4 regions of the Glutamicibacter sp. NPDC088483 genome follow, and region 1 is predicted to be linked to each of the others. Evidence: riboswitches for the same ligand, from Rfam matches in the RefSeq annotation. Region 1 holds a riboswitch; each other region holds the start of a gene.

What was found. Region 1 has a riboswitch for S-adenosylmethionine ahead of ACIP6G_RS10645 (acyl-CoA dehydrogenase family protein). Riboswitches for the same ligand answer to the same signal wherever they lie in the genome.
Region 2: linked by a shared signal. The riboswitch ahead of ACIP6G_RS16550 (O-acetylhomoserine aminocarboxypropyltransferase/cysteine synthase family protein) and the one ahead of ACIP6G_RS10645 (acyl-CoA dehydrogenase family protein) in region 1 are both predicted to bind S-adenosylmethionine.
Region 3: linked by a shared signal. The riboswitch ahead of ACIP6G_RS15215 (ABC transporter ATP-binding protein) and the one ahead of ACIP6G_RS10645 (acyl-CoA dehydrogenase family protein) in region 1 are both predicted to bind S-adenosylmethionine.
Region 4: linked by a shared signal. The riboswitch ahead of ACIP6G_RS15240 (methionine ABC transporter ATP-binding protein) and the one ahead of ACIP6G_RS10645 (acyl-CoA dehydrogenase family protein) in region 1 are both predicted to bind S-adenosylmethionine.

What each region holds. Positions count from the first base shown of each region.
Region 1 covers NZ_JBIVMP010000004.1:338,500-343,352, forward strand. The annotation lists gene ACIP6G_RS10635 (GntP family permease) at 1-1,062, shown strand, start outside; gene ACIP6G_RS10640 (SdpI family protein) at 1,138-1,512, opposite strand; SAM riboswitch class I at 1,787-1,877, shown strand; gene ACIP6G_RS10645 (acyl-CoA dehydrogenase family protein) at 1,928-3,154, shown strand; gene ACIP6G_RS10650 (acyl-CoA dehydrogenase family protein) at 3,183-4,412, shown strand; gene ACIP6G_RS10655 (MBL fold metallo-hydrolase) at 4,530-4,853, opposite strand, start outside.
Region 2 covers NZ_JBIVMP010000008.1:42,155-47,007, forward strand. The annotation lists gene ACIP6G_RS16545 (cystathionine gamma-synthase) at 1-1,163, opposite strand, end outside; gene ACIP6G_RS16550 (O-acetylhomoserine aminocarboxypropyltransferase/cysteine synthase family protein) at 1,160-2,467, opposite strand; SAM riboswitch class I at 2,552-2,642, opposite strand; gene ACIP6G_RS16555 (LysR family transcriptional regulator) at 2,872-3,813, opposite strand; gene ACIP6G_RS16560 (DUF1852 domain-containing protein) at 3,937-4,853, shown strand, end outside.
Region 3 covers NZ_JBIVMP010000007.1:96,322-101,174, forward strand. The annotation lists gene ACIP6G_RS15205 (ABC transporter permease) at 1-259, opposite strand, end outside; gene ACIP6G_RS15210 (aliphatic sulfonate ABC transporter substrate-binding protein) at 329-1,351, opposite strand; gene ACIP6G_RS15215 (ABC transporter ATP-binding protein) at 1,439-2,260, opposite strand; SAM riboswitch class I at 2,266-2,367, opposite strand; SAM riboswitch class I at 2,635-2,726, shown strand; gene ACIP6G_RS15220 (acyl-CoA dehydrogenase) at 2,742-4,073, shown strand; gene ACIP6G_RS15225 (LLM class flavin-dependent oxidoreductase) at 4,131-4,853, shown strand, end outside.
Region 4 covers NZ_JBIVMP010000007.1:103,018-107,870, forward strand. The annotation lists partial or broken gene ggt (gamma-glutamyltransferase) at 1-744, opposite strand, end outside; gene ACIP6G_RS15235 (NAD(P)H-binding protein) at 960-1,823, opposite strand; SAM riboswitch class I at 2,107-2,196, shown strand; gene ACIP6G_RS15240 (methionine ABC transporter ATP-binding protein) at 2,280-3,086, shown strand; gene ACIP6G_RS15245 (methionine ABC transporter permease) at 3,103-3,819, shown strand; gene ACIP6G_RS15250 (MetQ/NlpA family ABC transporter substrate-binding protein) at 3,863-4,735, shown strand; gene ACIP6G_RS15255 (acyl-CoA dehydrogenase family protein) at 4,830-4,853, shown strand, end outside.

The DNA of each region.
Region 1 (4,853 bases):
ACGCTATCGATTATCGGCTACATCGTTTCCATTCCGGTCTTCTGCGACTCGGGATACGTGGTGCTCAACTCGCTGCGCAAAGCCATCACCCTGCGTACCGGGGTCTCCGGGCTGGCAACTTCCATCGCCCTGATGACCGGCCTGTACGCGACCCACACCATGGTGCCTCCAACTCCGGGCCCGCTGGCCGCGGCCGAAAGCATCGGCATTGCCGATAACCTGGGCTTGATCATCGCAGTCGGATTGCCCGTTGCGGCCATCTCGGCACTTGCTGGCTTGGCCTACGCCAGCCGCTTCAACAAATCCCAATGGACCCCGTTGCCAAGCGACGACCACAATGACATCTCCGAACTCGACTATGAGCAGCTGCGTGCAAGCTTCGGAAAATTGCCCAGCCCGGCGCTGGCCTTCATGCCGATCCTGATTCCGCTGGTGCTGATCTGTGCCGCATCCATTGCGAAGCTGCCCTCGCACCCGATGGGCGAAGGCGCTGCCCTGGAAATCCTTTCCTTCCTGGGGACGCCGGTTATTGCACTGATCTTCGGCTTGATCTCCTCGACTTTCCTTTTGAGCGGTGGCAGCAAGCTGGCGGTTTTCAATGAGCAGATGAACGAAGCTGTACGCACCGCTGCTCCGATCTTGCTGATCACCGGTGCCGGCGCCGGCTTCGGCGCGGTCCTGGCCGCGTCGGATCTGACCACGATTCTTTCGGATTCACTCAGCGGACTGGGCTTGGGCCTGGCTGTGCCATTCCTGATCGCCGCTGCACTGAAGTCCGCCCAGGGCTCGTCCACCGTCTCAATGGTGACCACTTCCGCGCTGGTCGCTCCGATGCTCGGCTCCCTGGGATTGGGTTCGGAGCTGGGCATGGTGCTGTCCGTATTGGCCGTAGGTGCCGGTGCGATGGTTGTCTCGCACGCCAACGACTCCTACTTCTGGGTCGTCTCGCAGCTCAGCCGCATTCCGGTGATCACCGCCTACAAGACCCTGAGCGTGGCTACCGCCATCCAGGGCACCGCGGGGTTCCTGACTGTACTGGTCCTGGGAGCCGTACTGCTTTAGCAGCACGCCTTCCAAGAAAGCAACGGATCGCTCCATCGGCAGATGGCGCGATCCGTTGCTTTAAGCAGTGCTGGATTAGCCCAGGCCTGCCGCCGGGAAGCTCCGCGCGGCCTTATTCGCTGTGGCAGTCGAGATCACCAGCAACGCGATGGCGGCCAGGTAGCCGGTTCCGATCGCGGCGAAGGCGAAACCGAATTGGCCCAGCAGGCAGAGAACTGCTGCGCTGGCCAATGCCGCCCAACCGGCCCAGGAAGCCGCGGCAAGCAGGGGCGCAGCCTGCTGATGCTCGGCGAACCAGGCGTCATCGCTGGCCAAGGTGTGGCGCGTCTTGATGCCGATCGCCGCATTGCGAGCGAGCTTCCGGTCCCGTGCCATCGGGGCGAGGAACGCTGCGACCAGCGTTATGCTCAGCAACCCGAACATGAAGGCAATCACGCCTGCTGGATCCACTTGCCGCCTCTTCTGCCGATTGATCTTGAATGGCCATTCTATGCGGTCGCATGGAAGTGCCCTGATCCACGCTGTGTTCCCAATCGATGCCTGCGGGAACGCTCTTGAGATCCAGTTCCGGCATGCCAAGTGCGTCATGCGAAGGTCATATGACGTCTTATCTGCCCGTTTTCCGGCAGGGCGAAGGCGCGAAGATGACGTATTTTGTCCTGCTGTTCCTCCGCATGACAGCGCCCTTCCCGAGGACCTGCCAGTAATGCTTGACTCGGAGCACAACCCATCCAGAGCGGCTGAGAGGCCTGGCTCCGAGACGCCGCAGCAAGCCTGCACTCCGCAGGTAGTGCTAACGCCAGGTTCGATGGATCCGCAGATTTTCTGCATCCTTCGGAATCCATAGCCCAAGAGGAGAACGAAGATGACTGTACTGGATACCCAATTGCCGCGCGTGCCCTACACCGGCACTGCTGATGAAGCTGAACTGGCTCATTGGCGCGACGTCGCCCAGCAAGTAGCTGACAAGCTGGCGGCTGACGCGCTCGAACGCGACCGAAAGAACGCCCAGCCTTTCGCCGAAGTGCAGCTGCTGCGCGAAGCCGGGTTGCTCAATCTCTTGGTGCCTGCAGAATTCGGCGGAGCCGGAGCCCATTGGGAAACGGCCTTCGAAGCGGTCCGCATACTGGCCGCAGCTGATGGATCCATCTCGCAGTTGCTGGCTTACCACTACATCAACCAGTCCGGCATTGCGTTCTATGCCCCGGCAGAAGCCCAAGGGGCATGGTGGCAGCGCACCGTGGAAGGTGGCTGGCTCTGGGGCGATTCGGTGAATCCAGTTGATCCGGATTTGACGCTGAGCGCCGAAGGGGACGGCTACCGACTGAATGGAGCCAAGCGATTCTCCACGGGTTCCGGTGTTGGCGAGGTCATCGTCATCAACGCGCTGGTCCAGGGCGGAGAATACGACGGGCAGATTCTCGCGTTGGTTCTGCCACGCGATATCGATGGCTTGGAAATCGTTGACGACTGGGACTACCTGGGACAGCGGCTGAGCGCGTCGAATTCCTTGAAGTTCCACAACGTGCGGCTCGAAGCAGGGGACTTGCTGGGATTCGTCACCGATGAACCGGTCTCCACCCTGCTTACCCCCGGTATCCAGTTGGCCTTCGCCAACTTCTACCTGGGCATCGCCCAGGGAGCACTGGAGCGCGGCAAGCAGATCTTGCTGGGCCGCAAGAACGCCTGGCTGTTCTCGCAGGCAGAGACCTACTCGCAGGACCCGATCTTCCAGCGCACCGTCGGAGAGCTCAAAGCCCGCACTGCAGCAGTGGCGGCGCTGACCGAGAAGCTGGGCCGGAAATTCGATGCCCTGCTCTCGAAGGCCGGGGAAGTCACCCAGCCCGAACGAGCGGCGTTGGCCGTGGAAATTGCTGAAGCCAAGGTGGTCTCCACTGAGGTGGGAGTGGATGTGGCGAACCGGATCTTCGAGGTGACCGGTTCATCTTCGACTGCGAACTCGGTGGGTCTGGACCTGTACTGGCGCAATGTGCGCACCCATTCGCTGCACGACCCAGTGGACTACAAGAAGATCGAGGTCGGCGCCTACTTCCTGCGCGGAGAGTCCCAGCCGCTCTCGCTGTACACCTAAGAAAACTTCTCCCGGATTGGACTGAACGATGACTGTACTGGCAACTGGCAATCGACTCGCAGGACTCAAAAACCGCTTCGCACCGCTCTTCGCGCGCATTGCGCAGGGCGCAGCCGAACGCGACCGCACCGGCGAATTGCCCTACCAGCAGGTCGCGGACCTGGCTGCTGCCGGCTTTGGTGCGGTTCGGATCCCGGAATCGCACGGAGGTGCCGGTGCTACGCTGCCCGAACTCTTCGAGCTCTTCGTGGATCTCGCGGCCGCGGATTCCAATATTGCCCAAGCGCTGCGCGCGCACTTCGCCTTCGTCGAGGACCGTCTGGTTGCGGCCCCCGGCCCGGGGCGCGACAAGTGGCTGGCCCGCTTCGTGGCGGGAGAACTGGTGGGCAACTCCTGGACCGAGGTCGGCACCGTCAAGGTCGGGGACGTGATCACCAAGGTCACCCCGGACGGCGAGGGCGGATTCAAGATCAACGGCACCAAGTACTACTCCACCGGCTCGATCTTCGCCGACTGGCTCGATACCTACGCAGAGCGCACCGACACCGGAAAGCGCGTGATCGCCGCAGTCAACCGCCACCAGCCCGGCGTCGAGCTGGCCGATGACTGGGATGGCTTCGGCCAGCGCACCACGGGTACCGGCACCTCCACCTTCACCGATGCGATTGTCGCCGAAGAAGACCTCATCGACTTCGATACGCGTTTCAAGTACCAGACAGCTTTCTACCAGCAGGTGCTGCTCGCTGTTCTGGCCGGCTCCGCCAAAGCAGCCGAGCGCGACTTCGCCGCCGAGCTGAAGGCGCGCAAGCGGACCTTCAGCCATGCCGCGGCCAATCTGGCGGCCGAAGACCCGCAGCTGCTGCAGGTGATCGGCGAGGTCTCCGCGGCGGCCTTCGCTGCCGCGGCAACGGTGGAACGAGTGTCGACGGCATTGCAGGGAGCCTATGAAACTGCGCAGGCGCTGCACACCGGCGAGGTGACCGGGGAAGAGGACGAAGCAGCCAACGATGCGGCAGAGCTGGCCAGCGCCCAGGCGCAGGTGGTGCTCACGCCATTGGTCCTCAACGCGATCACCCACGCTTTTGATGCGCTGGCCGCCAGCGCCACGAGCGTTACCAAGAACCTGGACCGGCACTGGCGCAATGCCCGTACCGCCGGCAACCACAACCCCTGGGTGTTCAAGGCGCGGTTGATTGGCGACCTGGCGGTCAATGGCACCGAGCTTCCGCGCGTGTGGGCGATTGGTGCATCAAAGTAGATTCCATGGTCTTGCGAGCCCAGCATCCTTTGCCGGTGCTGGGCTCGTGGTCGTCGGCCCGGGGCAATTGATCGACCATCGTTCCAGTCGCCTGACGGATAGCTGCCGGCCTTGGCCCTAGCGCACCTGGGTAACCGTGCCACTTGCGATATGGAAGATATCCAAGTCGCGGGGCACGAGGAGGCCGCCAGAGAACTGTTTCAAAGCCCGCTGCCAAACTTCCATTCCAGATCCAGCGGGAACCAAATGATGCAGCGCCAAGTTCCGTGCTCCAGCCCGCTGGGCGATTCGACCTGCGTCTTCTGCGGTGGTGTGCGCGCGCCGATGATGTCCCATGCTCGCTTCCAGTTCGGAGGATGAAGCATGCCGGTAGCTACGAGCGATGGCCTCCAGATCAATAGCTTCATGGAACAGCAAGTCGCAGCCTTGGGACAGGCGCGC
Region 2 (4,853 bases), on a different contig from region 1:
GAAGCCTTCGCGGCTGCGGCCAGCCCGCGTTCCAGATCGGCAATCAGGTCCTCGGGCTCCTCGATGCCCACCGAGAGGCGGACCAAGTTCGCTGGAATCTCCAGCGGTGTGCCGATCAGCGAAGCGTGGGTCATTTCGCGCGGATAGCAGACCAGGGATTCAACCCCACCCAGGGACACCGAGAGCTGGAAGTATTCCATGGACTCGGCGAAGGCGCGGGCTGCCGCTTCATCGGAGAGCTGCAGTGAGAGGATCCCGCCGAAACCGCGCTGCTGGCGCTTGGCGAGCTCGTGGCCCGGATGGCTTTCCAGCCCGGGATAGTAGACGCGGGCGACCTCGGGACGGTCATCGAGCCAGCGGGCCAGAGTGGTTGCGGTGGCGCAGTGGCGTTCCATGCGCAGGCCCAGGGTCTTCAGCCCCCGGGCGGCCAGGTAGGAATCCTGCGGACCGGAGACCGCTCCCCCGGCGAACTGCTGGTAGCCGACGGCTTCGGCCAACGATTGGCCGCGGTGCAGGTAGTCTGCCACGATGACCGCCCCGCCGAGAACGTCGGAGTGCCCCCCAATGTACTTGGTGGTCGAGTGCACCACCGCGTGCGCTCCGAAGTCAAGCGGCCGCTGCAGGTACGGGGTGGCGAAGGTGTTGTCCACGACCAGCAGGGCGCCGTGCTCGGCGGCGATGGCGGCCCAGCCGGCCAGGTCGGCGATGCCCAGCAGCGGGTTGGACGGGGTCTCCACCCAGAGCAGCGCGGTGTTCGGGCGCAGCGCGGCGCGCACCGCATCCAGGTTGGTGATGTCCACCGCCGAGGAGCTGATCCCCCATTTGCCGTGCAGCTTCGAGATCAGCCGGTTGGTGCCGCCGTAGCCGTCGGCGCCCAGCACGATGTGGTCGCCCGGCTCAAGCACTGCACGCAGCAGCGCATCTTCGGCCGCGATGCCCGAGGCGAAGGAGAACCCGGCGGCGCCGCCTTCCAGCGCGGCGAGCTGGGATTCGAAGCCGTTGCGGGTCGGGTTGGAGCCGCGCGAATACTCGTGCCCGGCGCGCAGCACGTTGATGCCGTCCTGGATGAAGGTGCTGGTCTGGTAGATCGGCGGGATCACCGCACCGGTGTGCGGGTCCTTGTGCTGGCCGGCGTGCACGGCCAGGGTGTTGAAGCCGCTCATGCGAAGCTCACTTCCTTGGTGTCGGCGGTGGTTGCGGCCAGCGCGAGATCCAGCGATTGGGTGATGTCTGCCAGCAGGTCGGCTGGGTCTTCCAGTCCCACCGACAGGCGCAGGGTCGAGGTGTTCAGCCCGGCGGCTGCCAGCTGCGCCTCGGAGAGCCGGCAGTGCGTCATGGTGGCCGGGTGGGCGACCATGGTGCGGGTATCGCCCACATTCGCGGCCAGGCTGATCAGCTTGAGCCCGTCAATGACCGGGGAAACCAGGGATGGGTGGGCCAGCTCGATGGCCAGCACGCAGCCGGTGCCCTTCGGCGCCAGCGCCCGGGCCAGCTCGTGGCTGGGGTGCTCGGGCAGCGCGGGGTGGTGGATGGCGGCAATGCCCGGATACTCGGCAAGCGCGTCGATCAGCCGGGCGACGCTGCGCTGCACGTGGGCCGCGCGCACCGGCAGGGTCTCGATGCCTGCAAGGATGCCCTGGGCGCTGGCCGGTGCGAGGGTCGGGCCCAGATCGTGCAGGAACTTGGAACGAACCAGCATCGCGTAGGCCGCCGGCCCGTGGCGTTCAAGCAGCGAAGCGCCATTCAGCCGCACCCGCGGCGCGGCGATCTGCGGCCAGCGGGAGGAATCGGAGAAATCGAAGGTTCCCGAATCCACCACTATCCCGCCGAGCACCGAGCCGTGCCCGGCCAGAGCCTTGGTGGCCGAGTGCACCACGATGTCCGCTCCGAGTTCCAGCGGGCGCACGTTCAGCGGGGTGGCCAGGGTGTTGTCCACCACCACCGGGATGTTGCGCTCGTGCGCGATGGCCGCAATGGCCGGGATGTCGGCCACGGTGCACAGCGGGTTGGAGACCGATTCTAAGAAGAACGCCCGGGTGTCCTCCTCAATGGCAGCGGCCCAGGCGGCCGGATCGGCTTGGTCGACAAAGCTGACGCGGATCCCGAAGTCGGCGAAGGTGTCGGTGAACAAATCCACGGTGCCGCCGTAGAGCGAGGAGGAAGCCACAATGTGCTTGGGTCCCTGGGTCAGGGCCAGCAGGGACAGGGCCACGGCAGCCTGCCCGGTGGCGGTGGCCACCGCGTGGGCCCCGCCTTCCAGGGCGGCCACGCGCTGTTCGAGAATCGCAACGGTGGGGTTGCCGGTGCGCGAGTAGGTGAAGCCGGCCTGGCGCAGGGCGAACTTCTCCACCGCTTCGGCGTGCGATGCGAATTGGTAGGCCGCGGAATTGTGCAGTGGCGGCAGCATCGGGCGGAAGTCTCCGCTCGGGCGGTACCCTGCGTGCACCGCGTCGGTTTCCTGGCTCATGGCTCCTCCTCGATTCTCTGCGAGGGAGTGCACCGATTGGCATCGTGCGGCGGCACGAAGCTACGCAAAAACGCGTTCGGAACTGCTCCATCGTTCCTGGCGGTAGCACCTTTCGGTTTCCCGATGGTTGCTGCGGCGTCTCCGAGCCAGATCTCTCAGCCGCTCTTGATGGGTTGTTCTTCCATGGTTGGCTATCCGCCGCAAACGGTGCAAGCGGTATCCGGCGCCCGGCTTCATACAAGGCCGCCAGGCTTCATATGACTTCTCGTTGTCATGATGACGCGGTGGCCGGCAGCACTTTATGACGCGACCTTTTGAGATGAATCGGCGTGATGCAGGGGTTTTGCTGGAAGTTTGTGACGATGTGCCGGTGCTCGATGACCGGGGGTTACGCTGCTGGCGGCTCAGCCGAGCACTTCTACCCCGAAGCTGGCGACCACCGTTCGCACTTCTTGCAGGTAGCGCTGGGCCTGGTCGGTGAGCGGGATAGCGGCGTGGTCGATCCAGCCGATTTCGATGCGCTCCTCGATGGCCAGCGGGATGGCCACGATGGAGGGATCCAGCTCGTCGCTGATGATGCCGGTGGAGATCGTGTACCCGCCCAAGCCGATCATGAGGTTGAAGATGGTGGCGCGGTCCGAGACCTGGATTTCGCGTTGGCTGGAGCGCGTGGAGAGCACCTCCTCGGCGAAGTAGAAGGAATTATTCGCGCCCTGGTCGAAGGTCAGCCGGGGCAGGTCTTCGAGGTCTTCGAGCGTGACCTGGGTTCGGGTGGCCAGCGGGTTGCTGCGCGAGATGAAGATGTGCGGATCAGCCAGGAACAGCGGGTGGAAGACCAGCCGGGATTCGCGCAGCAGCTTGTCGATGACCTTTCGGTTGAAGTCGTTGCGGTACAGGATCCCGATGTCGCTGCGCAGCGTGCGCACGTCCTCGATGATCTGCTCGGTGCGGGTCTCGCGCAGCGAAAACTGGTATTCCTCGGCCCCGCTGGCCTGCACCATCCGAACAAAAGCATCCACCGAAAACGAGTAGTGCTGGGTGGAGACGCCCAGCAGCCGCCGGGCGGAGGGGCGGCCGAGATAGCGATGTTCAAGAAGCTCCACCTGCTCGAGGACCTGCCGGGCGTAGCCGAGGAATTCGGCGCCTTCGGCGGTGAGCGTTACTCCCCTGGCCGAACGCATCAGCAAGGTGCGCCCCACCCGTGATTCAAGCTCCTTCATCGCTGAGGACATGCTGGGCTGTGCGACGTAAATCAGGTCGGCGGCAGCCGAAATCGACCCCTCGGAGGCCACCGCCACGAAATAGCGAAGTTGCTGCAGCGTCAAACCATTTGTTCCCTGAACCATAGCCAGAGTCTATATGAATCCATAGTTATATCGAGTTACCCGATATCAAGAATCACCCTGCATGATTGACGCATCGACTTCCCCTCGGCCCACCACGGCCCCCAAAGAAACAGATTGGCCATCATGGCAGACGCGTTGACCTTCAGCATTAGCACCACTAAATTCGACGAGAATTACACCCCGTCAGCAAATTCGCGCACCACCACGAACTTCGCCAATTTGGCGCGTGGAGAGCGCCGCGCAGAGAACCTGAACAATGCTCTAACAATGATCAACCGCCGCTTCAATTCCTTGGCTCACTGGGACAATCCCCAAGGAGACCGATATGCGCTGGAATTGGAAATCATTTCTGCCAACGTGCATTTCACTGCCGATAATAACGACCAGAAATTTCCCCTTTTAGAAGTCCTTGAAACCACGATCGTGGATAAACTCCTAGGCACTCGAACCCAGGGAATAGTCGGCAATAATTTTTCGTCGTACGTCCGCGACTATGACTTCAGTGTGGTGCTTCCTGCGCAGAGTCGTGGCGCCGGCACCCCAGTTCTTCCCGAAGATTTTGGCGATCTCCACGGGCAACTTTTCCAGCACTTCCTTAGCTCGCAGGCCTATGGTCAGCGTTTTGAGCAGCTACCGGTGATCTGCATCAGCGTCTCGACTTCCAAGACCTATTTCCGCACCGGCAACAGCCACCCAGTGCTCGGTTTGGAATACCAGCAGGACGAAAATTCATTGACCGATGCGTACTTCGGGAAAATGGGCTTGAGCGTCCGCTACTTCATGCCGCCAGGTGCCGTGGCACCGCTGGCGTTCTACTTCCGCGGTGACCTGCTCAACGACTACACCAATCTGCAGCTGATCAGCCTGATCAGCACCATGGAGACCTTCCAGAAGATCTACCGCCCGGAAATCTACAATGCCAACTCGGGAGCGCCTGCCGTGTACCACCCGAGTCTCGGCGCCCAGGACTTCTCCCCTACCCGCGTTTTTTATGACCGCGAAGAACGAACCCAGCTAGGCAAGACCCAAGGGAAGTTCGC
Region 3 (4,853 bases), on a different contig from region 1:
CAAGCGCACCCAGCGCCAAGCCCAGCAATGATCCGAAGGCGAAACCGAGAAGAACACGCTGAGTGGAGATGCCGATGTGCTTTCCGAGTTCGCCATCCTGGAAGAGCTCAATGGCAGCAGAAACCACTGAACCCGGAGTTGGCAGTGTCCACGGAGCAACGATTCCGGTAACGGTGACAAATTGCCACACAGCCAGGGTGGTCAGCGGCAAGACCAGCGCAAGCAGCCATTTCGGGGCACGCAGGATCGTTGCGGCCATGCTGGCCTTCTGCTTGGCAGGTGTTTGGCTTCCGCGGGTTCCAGCCACGTTAGTGGGACTCATGGCTGGTTACTCTCCGGAGATCTTTGTTGCGTCTGCCTTGACGGCAAACTGGTCATCGATGAGGGTTTCCAGAGCTTCATCAACGGATTCCTGCTCCGAGACATCGCCGCTAGCGACCAGCGTGGGAGCAATCTTGCTCAGGACTCCAGTGAATTTGGCGTCGGGAACTGCCGGAACGTCCAGATTGGAGCGTTCCTCAATGACGGTGGCAGCAACTCCTGGTTCGAGCCCTGCTACGTCGGCCAGGATTTCTGCGGTTTCCTCGGGATTGTCAGCTGCCCAGCCACGAGCCTTTTCGTAGGCATCGACAACGAGCTGGGCGAGTTCGGGGCTCCGCTCAATGAAGTCTTCGCGAGCGTTCAGCGCACCGTAGGTGTTGAAATCCAAGTTCCGGTAAACCAGTTGCGCGCCGTCTTTTTCGGCAGCGGCCATGATCGGATCCAAACCGCTCCAGGCATCAACCGAGCCGTTGGCCAGGGCGGTACGTCCATCGGCATGCTGGAGGTTCTGCAGCTTGATGTCAGCTTCACTCAAGCCCGCGGATTCCAGCGCCTGCAGCAGGAAGAAGTATGGGTCGGTGCCCTTTGTAGCGGCCACGGTCTTGCCAGCGAGATCTTCAACGGACTCGATTTTTGAGTCCCTATCCACTACCAGGGCTGCCCATTCCGGCTGCGAATACAGTGCGATGGTCTTGATGGGTGCACCGTTCGAACGGTTCAGGAGCGCAGCGGAACCGGCTGTGGAACCAACATCGATTGCGTCGGCGCGAAGAGCTTCATTGGCCTTGTTGGAACCAGCGGACTGGATCCATTCGACATTTACGCCCTGCTCCTTGGCGGCTGCTTCCAACCATCCCTTTTCCTTGAGCACCAGGCTCAGCGGGTTGTATGTGGCAAAGTCGATGGACAGGGTCTGACCATCCGAGGAGGCTGTAGCGTTTTCGCCAGCACAGCCGGTCAGGGCAATTGCGCCAACGAGCAAGGCGGCGGCGGACAATGCCGTGCGGCGGGTGAGACGGTTCAAAAGCATGGAGAATCCTAGAATTGTGCGTGCAAGCGGTGTAGGTGAAAGGCAGAGAGGCCGCCGAATGGTTCGGGCCCCACGGCGTGCCCGGGACTAATGGTTGGTTGGGTCGACGCCGAGCAGGCGCAATAGGTGCAGACGATCTGCAACGAACTTTTCATCGGTATGCCGGCGTGGATGCCCAGCTGAGATGGACAGATCTTCGATGACGCCCGCTGCACTATGCCCAGCGCCTCGCCCCAGAACAATCACGCGGTCAGCCAAAGTCAACGCCTCGTCCACATCATGGGTCACCATGAGAACGGTGGTGGGGAACGATGCGTGAATCGAGAGCAGCAGATCCTGCATCTTCAAGCGTGTCAGCGCATCGAGGGCTCCGAAGGGTTCATCAAGAAGCAATACACCCGGGCGCCGAGCCAGCGCGCGAGCCAGCGAAACCCGCTGCGCCATGCCTCCGGAGATCTCTCGTGGGCGCAAGCTGGCTGCATGGCTCAGACCGGTCAGCTCGATCAACTCATCGATCAGCGAGTTGCCGGCGCGCTTATCGGTTTCCGGTGCCAGGCCTAGTGCAATGTTCTGGCGAACCGAGCGCCATGGCAGCAGCCGGGGCTCCTGGAAGGCAACGGCGCATAACTCGTTGATGCCGGTGACCTCGCGGGTGCCGGTGCGAATGGTGCCGGTGGTGGGGTGGTCCAAGCCCGATACTGAACGCAGCAGCGTGGATTTTCCGCAACCGCTGGCTCCAAGAATGGCCAGGACTTGACCTGCTGGAATTTGCAGGTTGATATCGGCCAGGACGGTGCGGCTTTCCATTTTGGTGGTGAAGGTCCGCGACACGTTGCTGAACTGCACGTCCAGGGCGCTTGAAGCTGAGACAACGGGAGCTGCCTCGGGCGCTGCAAAGGAAAGAGTCATGTTCATCTCCATCGGTCCTGGCGGTAGCACCGGCCTGCAGAGCAAAACTCCAAAGGTGGTTGCTGCGGCGTCAACGAGCCAGATCTCTCGGCCGCTCGGGATGGTTACGTGTCCATTACAACGAGTCGAACGATTTGAACGCAAATCTCGCGTAATATGAAAAAATCTTCGACAACTACGTCACATTGCCCAGAAATTTCGTTATTTATTTTATTGCAGGCCGGTTTGCTTGACATTAAGCAAAACTTTGCAACTCATCTTCGGCAGGACACGGATTAGGCTGTGAAATTTGAAGATGGGCACTGCCGGCACTGGGACGAAATGTGACTTCGCGGGTTGGAATCACCGGTTTATTACCGTTACAAATGAATTACGACCCATCCAGAGCGGCTGAGAGATCTGGCTCCACGACGCCGCAGCAACCACCCCAATAGCGGGACGGTGCTACCGCCAGGACCGATGGAAAGAATTGAGAACCCTGATGCCTATTGGTGAATCGCACAATGCCCTCGGACTGGACTTCAACCAGCTCAGTGACCCTTCGCAGGCCACCGCAATGGGCCTGGACAAGTTTGAAGAACAGTTGCCGACTAGGCAATTGCTGAAAATCACCCCCGGACCAAGTGCGGATGAGCAATACGACCGGCTGGCCGAAATCTTCCGTCCCGTTTTTGCGCAGATCGCCGCAACCGCCAAGGACCGCGACTTGAACCGCGTGCTTCCTTTCGAGCAGGTAGGCCTGCTGAATCGCGAGCGGTTCGGTGCGTTGCGCCTTTCCGTTGCCGATGGGGGCTACGGCGCACGGCTGGTGGATGTCTTCCGCTTGCTCATCGAGCTGTCCGAGGCGGACTCCCACGTAGGCCAGCTGTGGCGTGCACATGTCGCATTCGTCGAGAACGTCTTGGCGCTGGAGGACGAAGAGCTGCGCAAGAAGTGGGTCGCTCGCATCGCTGCCGGGCAGATTATCGGCAACGCCTACACCGAACGCGGTGGCAACGCCCTGGGCACCTTGAACACCAAGGCCAGCACCGTGGACGGGCGCTGGGTGATCGACGGTGAAAAGTACTACTGCACCGGCACCATTTTTGCCGACTGGACCACCGTTGCCGTGGCCCACCCGGAGCTCGCCGGCCGCCAGATCGCCGTGGTCTCCACCCAGCGCAGCGGCGTCAAGATCCTCGACGACTGGGATGGATTCGGCCAGGGGCTCACCGGAACCGGCACCACCGAATTCCACCAGGTCCCGGTGGATTGCTTCATGCCGCAGCAGACCAATGACTCCGAAGCGGCGATCTTCCAGCTGGTGCTCATGGCCGTGCAGGCCGGCATCGCCCGCGCCGCGCTGAACGACCTGCGTAGCGCGGTGCAGGCGCGCACCCGCATCTTCACCACCGGAACCGGGGTGCCGGTATACCAGGAACCCCAGGTCCTCCAGCTGGTGGGCGAAGTTTCCGCGGAGTCCTTCGCTGCCGACTCCGTGGTGATCGGCGCGGTACTCGAAGTTGAAGCCGCCTTGGGCGACCCGGGACTGAACGACGAAGAACGCTACGCAGTATGCGAGCTGGCCGCCAACCGCGCGCAAACCGTGGTGCAGCCACTGGCCATCGGCGTGACCAGCAAGCTCTTCGACGGACTGGGAGCCTCGTCCACCAGAAGCGGCTGCAACCTGGACCGGCACTGGCGCAATGCGCGCACCATCGCCACGCATAACCCGGCGATCTACAAGGCGCGCATCGTCGGGGACTACGAGATCAACGGTGTCCAGCCGCAGCGGCTGTCCGTCACCGGCGAAGATTCAACCCAGCGGGCTTGAGGGCCTGCGACGCAAACCAGCAACTTTCCACGATTACCGACCTATGGGGGCAAAGCCATGAGCGAGAACAAGCGCGAGATCTTATTCAACGCATTCGACATGAACTGCGTGGTGCACCAGTCGCCGGGCCTGTGGCGCCATCCGCAGGACAAGGCCTCGACCTACAACACCCTGGGCTACTGGACCCACCTGGCCAAGGTGCTGGAAAAGGGGAAGTTCGACGGGCTGTTCCTCGCCGACGTGCTGGGCACCTACGACGTGTACAAGGGCACCAACGTGACCCCGCTGGGCTCCGGCGCGCAGGCACCGGTCAACGACCCGATGATGCTGGTTTCCGCCATGGCCGCTGTGACCCAGAACCTCGGCTTCGGCGTCACCGCAGGTACCGCCTATGAGCACCCGTACGCTTTCGCCCGCCGCTTGGCCACCTTGGACCACCTGACCAACGGCCGCGTGGGCTGGAACGTCGTCACCGGCTACCTGCCATCGGCGGCCCGCAATATGGGCCAGGAAGACCAGATGGAGCACGACGAGCGCTACAACCACGCCGATGAGTACCTCGAGGTGGTCTACAAGCTGCTCGAAGGCTCGTGGGAAGACGACGCGGTGCAGAACAACAAGGCCACCGGCGTCTACACCGACCCGGCCAAGGTGCACCCGATCGAGCACGAGGGCAAGTACTTCAAGGTCCCGGGCATCGCCATCACCGAGCCGTCCACCCAGCGCACCCCGGTGATCTACCAGGCCGGCGCCTCCAAGCGCGGCACCGAGTTCGCCGCG
Region 4 (4,853 bases), on a different contig from region 1:
GGCAGCCAGTTCGCCCTCATAGAATCCATCAATGCCTTGCTTGGCCAGCATCCGGTAGGTGTGTGCGAGATCCGGATTCTTGAAAATGCTCCCGACTTCCGGAGCATCTCCGCCGGGCAGGAACAATTCGCTCGTGGAGGTGAACGCGGCGAACCGTTCCTTGTTGTCCAGGGTCTGCTCGCGGAACGTCTCGTCGATGACAAAGCCGCGTGAAGCGATCTGGGTCGCCGGCCGCAGAACCTGTTTCAGGTTCTGCGAACCCCAATTATCCAGTGCGCGCTGCCAGGTGGCCACTGTCCCGGGCACGCCTACGGCCACACCACTGGTGACCAGGTCCGGGGTGAAGTTATACGGCTCGCCGGTTCCAGGATCGATGAAGGCATCATGCCCAATGCCTGCCGGGGCGGTTTCGCGGCCGTCGATGGTGCTGACCTTGCCCGACTTCGCATCGTAGTGCATGAAGTATCCGCCGCCGCCAATGCCTGCGCTATAGGGTTCGGTGACGCCCAGTGCCGCCGCGGTTGCCACAGCCGCATCGACGGCGTTGCCTCCCTTGCGCAGGATTTCGATGCCGGCAGCCGTGGCTTCCGGATCAACCGACGAGACTGCGCCTCCAGTGCCGATGGCGGTCGGGTCCTTCTGGGTGTGCCGTGGTTCGGCGCTCGCCGGAAGCGCTGAGAAAGCTCCCAGGCCCAAGGCGATGGCTGCCGCGCAGGCAACTGATCTTAAACGTACTCGTGGCATGCTTTGATCTCCTCTGCAGGTGGGGATGAAGTATGCGCAAATTTACGGGAGCGGGAACTCGCCACGCGGTTGTGACACGCAGCACCATGGGTTTGCGCGGCAATTTCGGCATTGCCGCGCGAATATTCCGGGTTGTGACGCGTTAAAGCGGCGGGCAGGCACCGCGGCCTCGATCGCCGCCAGTGCCTGCCCGCTGGAACCCTAGTACACCTGGGCTACTTGTCCAGGTTGTCCTTGATGACTTTGCCCAAGGAAGCCGGGGCGCGGCCGATCAGCTGAGCCAGCTCCCCGGAGTCCACCTCCAGCGCTCCTTCTCGAATGCGCATGTCGGTATCGACGAGGATGTGCGCGAACGGTCCGGGGACGCCGGCATCAGCGTAGATCTTTTCCAGTTGCCCGGGATCCATTTCCTGGTAGGCGATGTCCTGGCCGGCGGCAGCGCCAACCGCGCCAGCAAGCTGGGCGAGGGTGAATGGCTTGTCGCTGCCCAGCTCGTAGATCCTGCCGTTCTGGTCTTCCTCGGAAAGCAGCACGGCCGCAGCGGCATCCGCATAGTCTGCACGGGCGGCAGCGCTGATCTTGCCGTCGCCGGCGGCACCGAGCACCGTGCCGCTGTTGAGGTAGCCCATCAACTGGTCGGTGTAGTTCTCGATGTACCATCCATTGCGCAACAGCACGTAGTCGATGCCGGATCCGGCCAGCAGCCGTTCGGTGGCGATGTGCTCCTCGGCGAGCTTCATGCCGCCGGACAGGGCGTTGGCAATGGAGGTGTAGGCGATCAGCGAGACATCCACGTGCTTGGCGGCATTGATGACGTTCTCATGCTGGGCAACGCGCTGGCCCACCTCGCTGGCCGAAATCAGCAGCAGCTTGTCTATGCCTTCGAGTGCGGACACGAGAGTTGGCTGGGCGTTGTAATCGGCAACACGGGTTTCCAGGCCTTTGCCTGCCAGCGGTTCCAGCTTCTGCTCGGAGCGGCCAATGGCGACCAGATCAGCGGCATTCGCCCCGCGCGCCAGCAGCGCGTCGATGACTAGATTTCCAAGCTGTCCGGTGGCACCGGTAATTGCGATCTTCATGGGGTCCTCTCGTTGGTCTGCATCTGCTACAACCACCGTAGGCATCGCTGAATTCCCCACCCAAGATTGCTGGCACAAGCCAGCGAGAGATGGGCAGAAACTGCAAGGCTTTCGTCACAAAGAGGGGAAGTAGCGAAATGTGTCAGATTGCTACGTGGATTATTGCGTGATTTCAGCGTGGATCCGTCCGGACTATGACTTGATGACGCCGATTGAAGTAACGTTTGCCGGCCTGCGGGCGTGGACTCCAGACTTGAATTGTTCGGCTCGTACAACCGAACGCACACCATCCAGAGCGACTGAGAGATCTGGCTCAACGACGTCGCAGCAACCACCCGAGAGGGAGCGGTGCTACAGCCAGAACCGATGGAGTACTTTCACTTCGCGACGGAAAATCTGTGGAACGCAGATGATTTTCGCGAAGTGCGCTCCGCATAACCAAGCACCAAGGGAGCGATGATGATTCGTCTTGAAAACGTAACGACCGCCTTCGGCAAGGGCCAAGATCAATTCACGGCCGTCAAGGATGTCTCGCTGGAAATCCAGGCCGGAACCATCCATGGAATTATCGGATTTTCCGGTGCGGGAAAGTCAACGCTATTGCGCAATATCAATTTGCTGCAGCGTCCCACGTCGGGCCAGGTCATCGTGGATGGCGTCGAACTGACCGGGCTCAGTGAAGGAGACCTGCGAAAGCAGCGTCATGAGATCGGGATGATCTTCCAACACTTCAACCTGCTGAACAATCGCACCGCGCAACAGAACGTCGAGCTGAATCTGAAGTTCGCTGGTGTTCCGAAAAAGCAACGCCGTGAACGTGCGCTGGAAGCCCTGTCCATAGTGGACCTCGCTGACAAGGCTGCCGCCTATCCAGGACAGCTTTCGGGCGGCCAGAAACAGCGCATCGCCATTGCCCGCGCGCTGGTCACCGAGCCCAAGGTCCTGCTGTGCGATGAGCCAACCAGTGCCGTGGATCCTAGAACGACAACGTCGGTGCTGCAATACCTCAGTGACATCAACGCCAGCCTTGGCATCACCACAGTCATCGTCACCCACGAGATGAACGTTATTAAGGCCATTGCCGACAAGGTTTCGGTCATGGAAGACGGAGCGGTAGTTGAAGAGTTCGCCCTGAGTTCGTTGCGAGAACCAGGCTTTGAACCAGTGACGCCAATCGGCCGCTACCTGATCAGTGACGAACTCACGCTTAACCGCCAGCCAAAGCAGGACCAAGCCGTCGCTGCCACCGTAGCCCGCGTATAGAGAACCTGGATTACCAATGAATTTCACGTCAGTAGTGCTAGCCACGAGCAACGGCAACGCAGCAGCTTTCAGTTTTGACCGCATCATCGAACTTGCCCCGGAAATCTGGGTCGCCATGGCGCAGACCTTTGCGATGCTGCTGGTTTCCATCCCGATCGCGATTCTCCTGGGAACCCCGCTGGGCATTTGGCTTTACTCGATGTCTCCCAACGGTTTGCGCCCACGTCCGCGACTGCACCGAATCGTTGACGGGCTGGTCAATACAATCCGTTCCTTCCCATTCCTCATCCTGCTGATCGCCATCATCCCGTTCACCCGATTCGTTGTGGGAACTACCATTGGCACCGCGGCGGTTATCGTTCCGCTGACCATCAACGCGATCCCCTATTTCGCCCGGTTCGTGGAGCAGAACATCAGCCAGCTTGGCAATGGCGTTGTCGAAGCAGCGCAGGCCATGGGCGCCACCCGGGGACAGATCATCCGTGAAGTGCTGCTGATTGAAGCCAAGCCTGCACTGCTGTCTTCCATCACCATCATGACCGTCAGCTTCATCTCGTATTCGGCCATGGCCGGACTGGTCGGCGGAGGCGGTATCGGCGACTTCGCAATCCGCTACGGCTACTACCGCTATGAAACCGGAGTCATGCTGCTAGCCATCGTGTTGATGATCCTGCTGGTGCATGCAGTTCAGTTCGTCGGAACTCGGCTATCGCGCGCCGCTGACAAGCGCTAAACACAAAACCCGCTCAACTCGCATTTCAGTAAAGGACAACACCATGGCATTCTCTCGCCGCACCTTCCTAACTTTCACCGCCGGCTCCGCCGCACTCCTCGCGCTGGCTTCTTGCGGCCTGGCAGGTGGACAGGCCGCCGGCACCGGTGACAAGACCATCAAGGTTATTGTCACCGAATCGGCCCCATCGCAGGAACCAACCAAAATCGCACAGAAGCTGCTGGCCGAAAAGGGCTGGACTCTGGAGGCTACCTACGTCACCGACATCGTGCAGCCGAACCACGTGGTGTCCAATGGCGAATACGATGCCAACTTCTTCCAGCACGGCGCTTACCTGGAACAGTTCAAGAAGGATCAGAACGTCGACGTGGAGCCGGCCTTCTACATGTACAGCTCGCCTGCCGGCGTGTACTCGAAGAAATACGACGACATCAAGGACCTGCCCAACGGTGCGACCATCGCACTGCCTGTGGATACCGCCAACAACGGACGCGCTCTGGCCCTGTTGGATAAGGCCGGTGTCCTGAAGGTAGCTGAGGGCAAGAGCGTGATTCACTTGTCGCAGAACGACATCCTGGAGAACCCCAAGGGCTTCAAGTTCGTTGAGGTAGATCAGCAGTCGCTCTCAAAGACCCTGCCTGACGTGGATGCCGGGTTCCTTTTCGCCCGGCTCGGCGCCGAGATCGGACTGAACCCGAAGGACGCACTGCTCTTCGAAGAGGAAGAAGAAGCGCTCCCGTACATCAACATCATCGGCGCAAAGCCAGGGTTTACGGACACCGAAAAGGGCAAGGCGCTGGAAGAGGCCTACCACTCCGATGAGGTGCGCGAATGGTACGCGAGCTACCTCGACGGTGCATTGGGCACTCCTTGGGACCGCGATCTCGAAGCGGACTTCGCCACCTGGAATAAGTAGGCCCTTGGCCCCACGACGCTGAACTTCGGCGTTGTGGGGCACCACATTTTCCGACTCCTTTACTCAAAGTATCGACGTTCTGCAGGGAGAACCCATGACGATGATCGCCGCGCCCGCA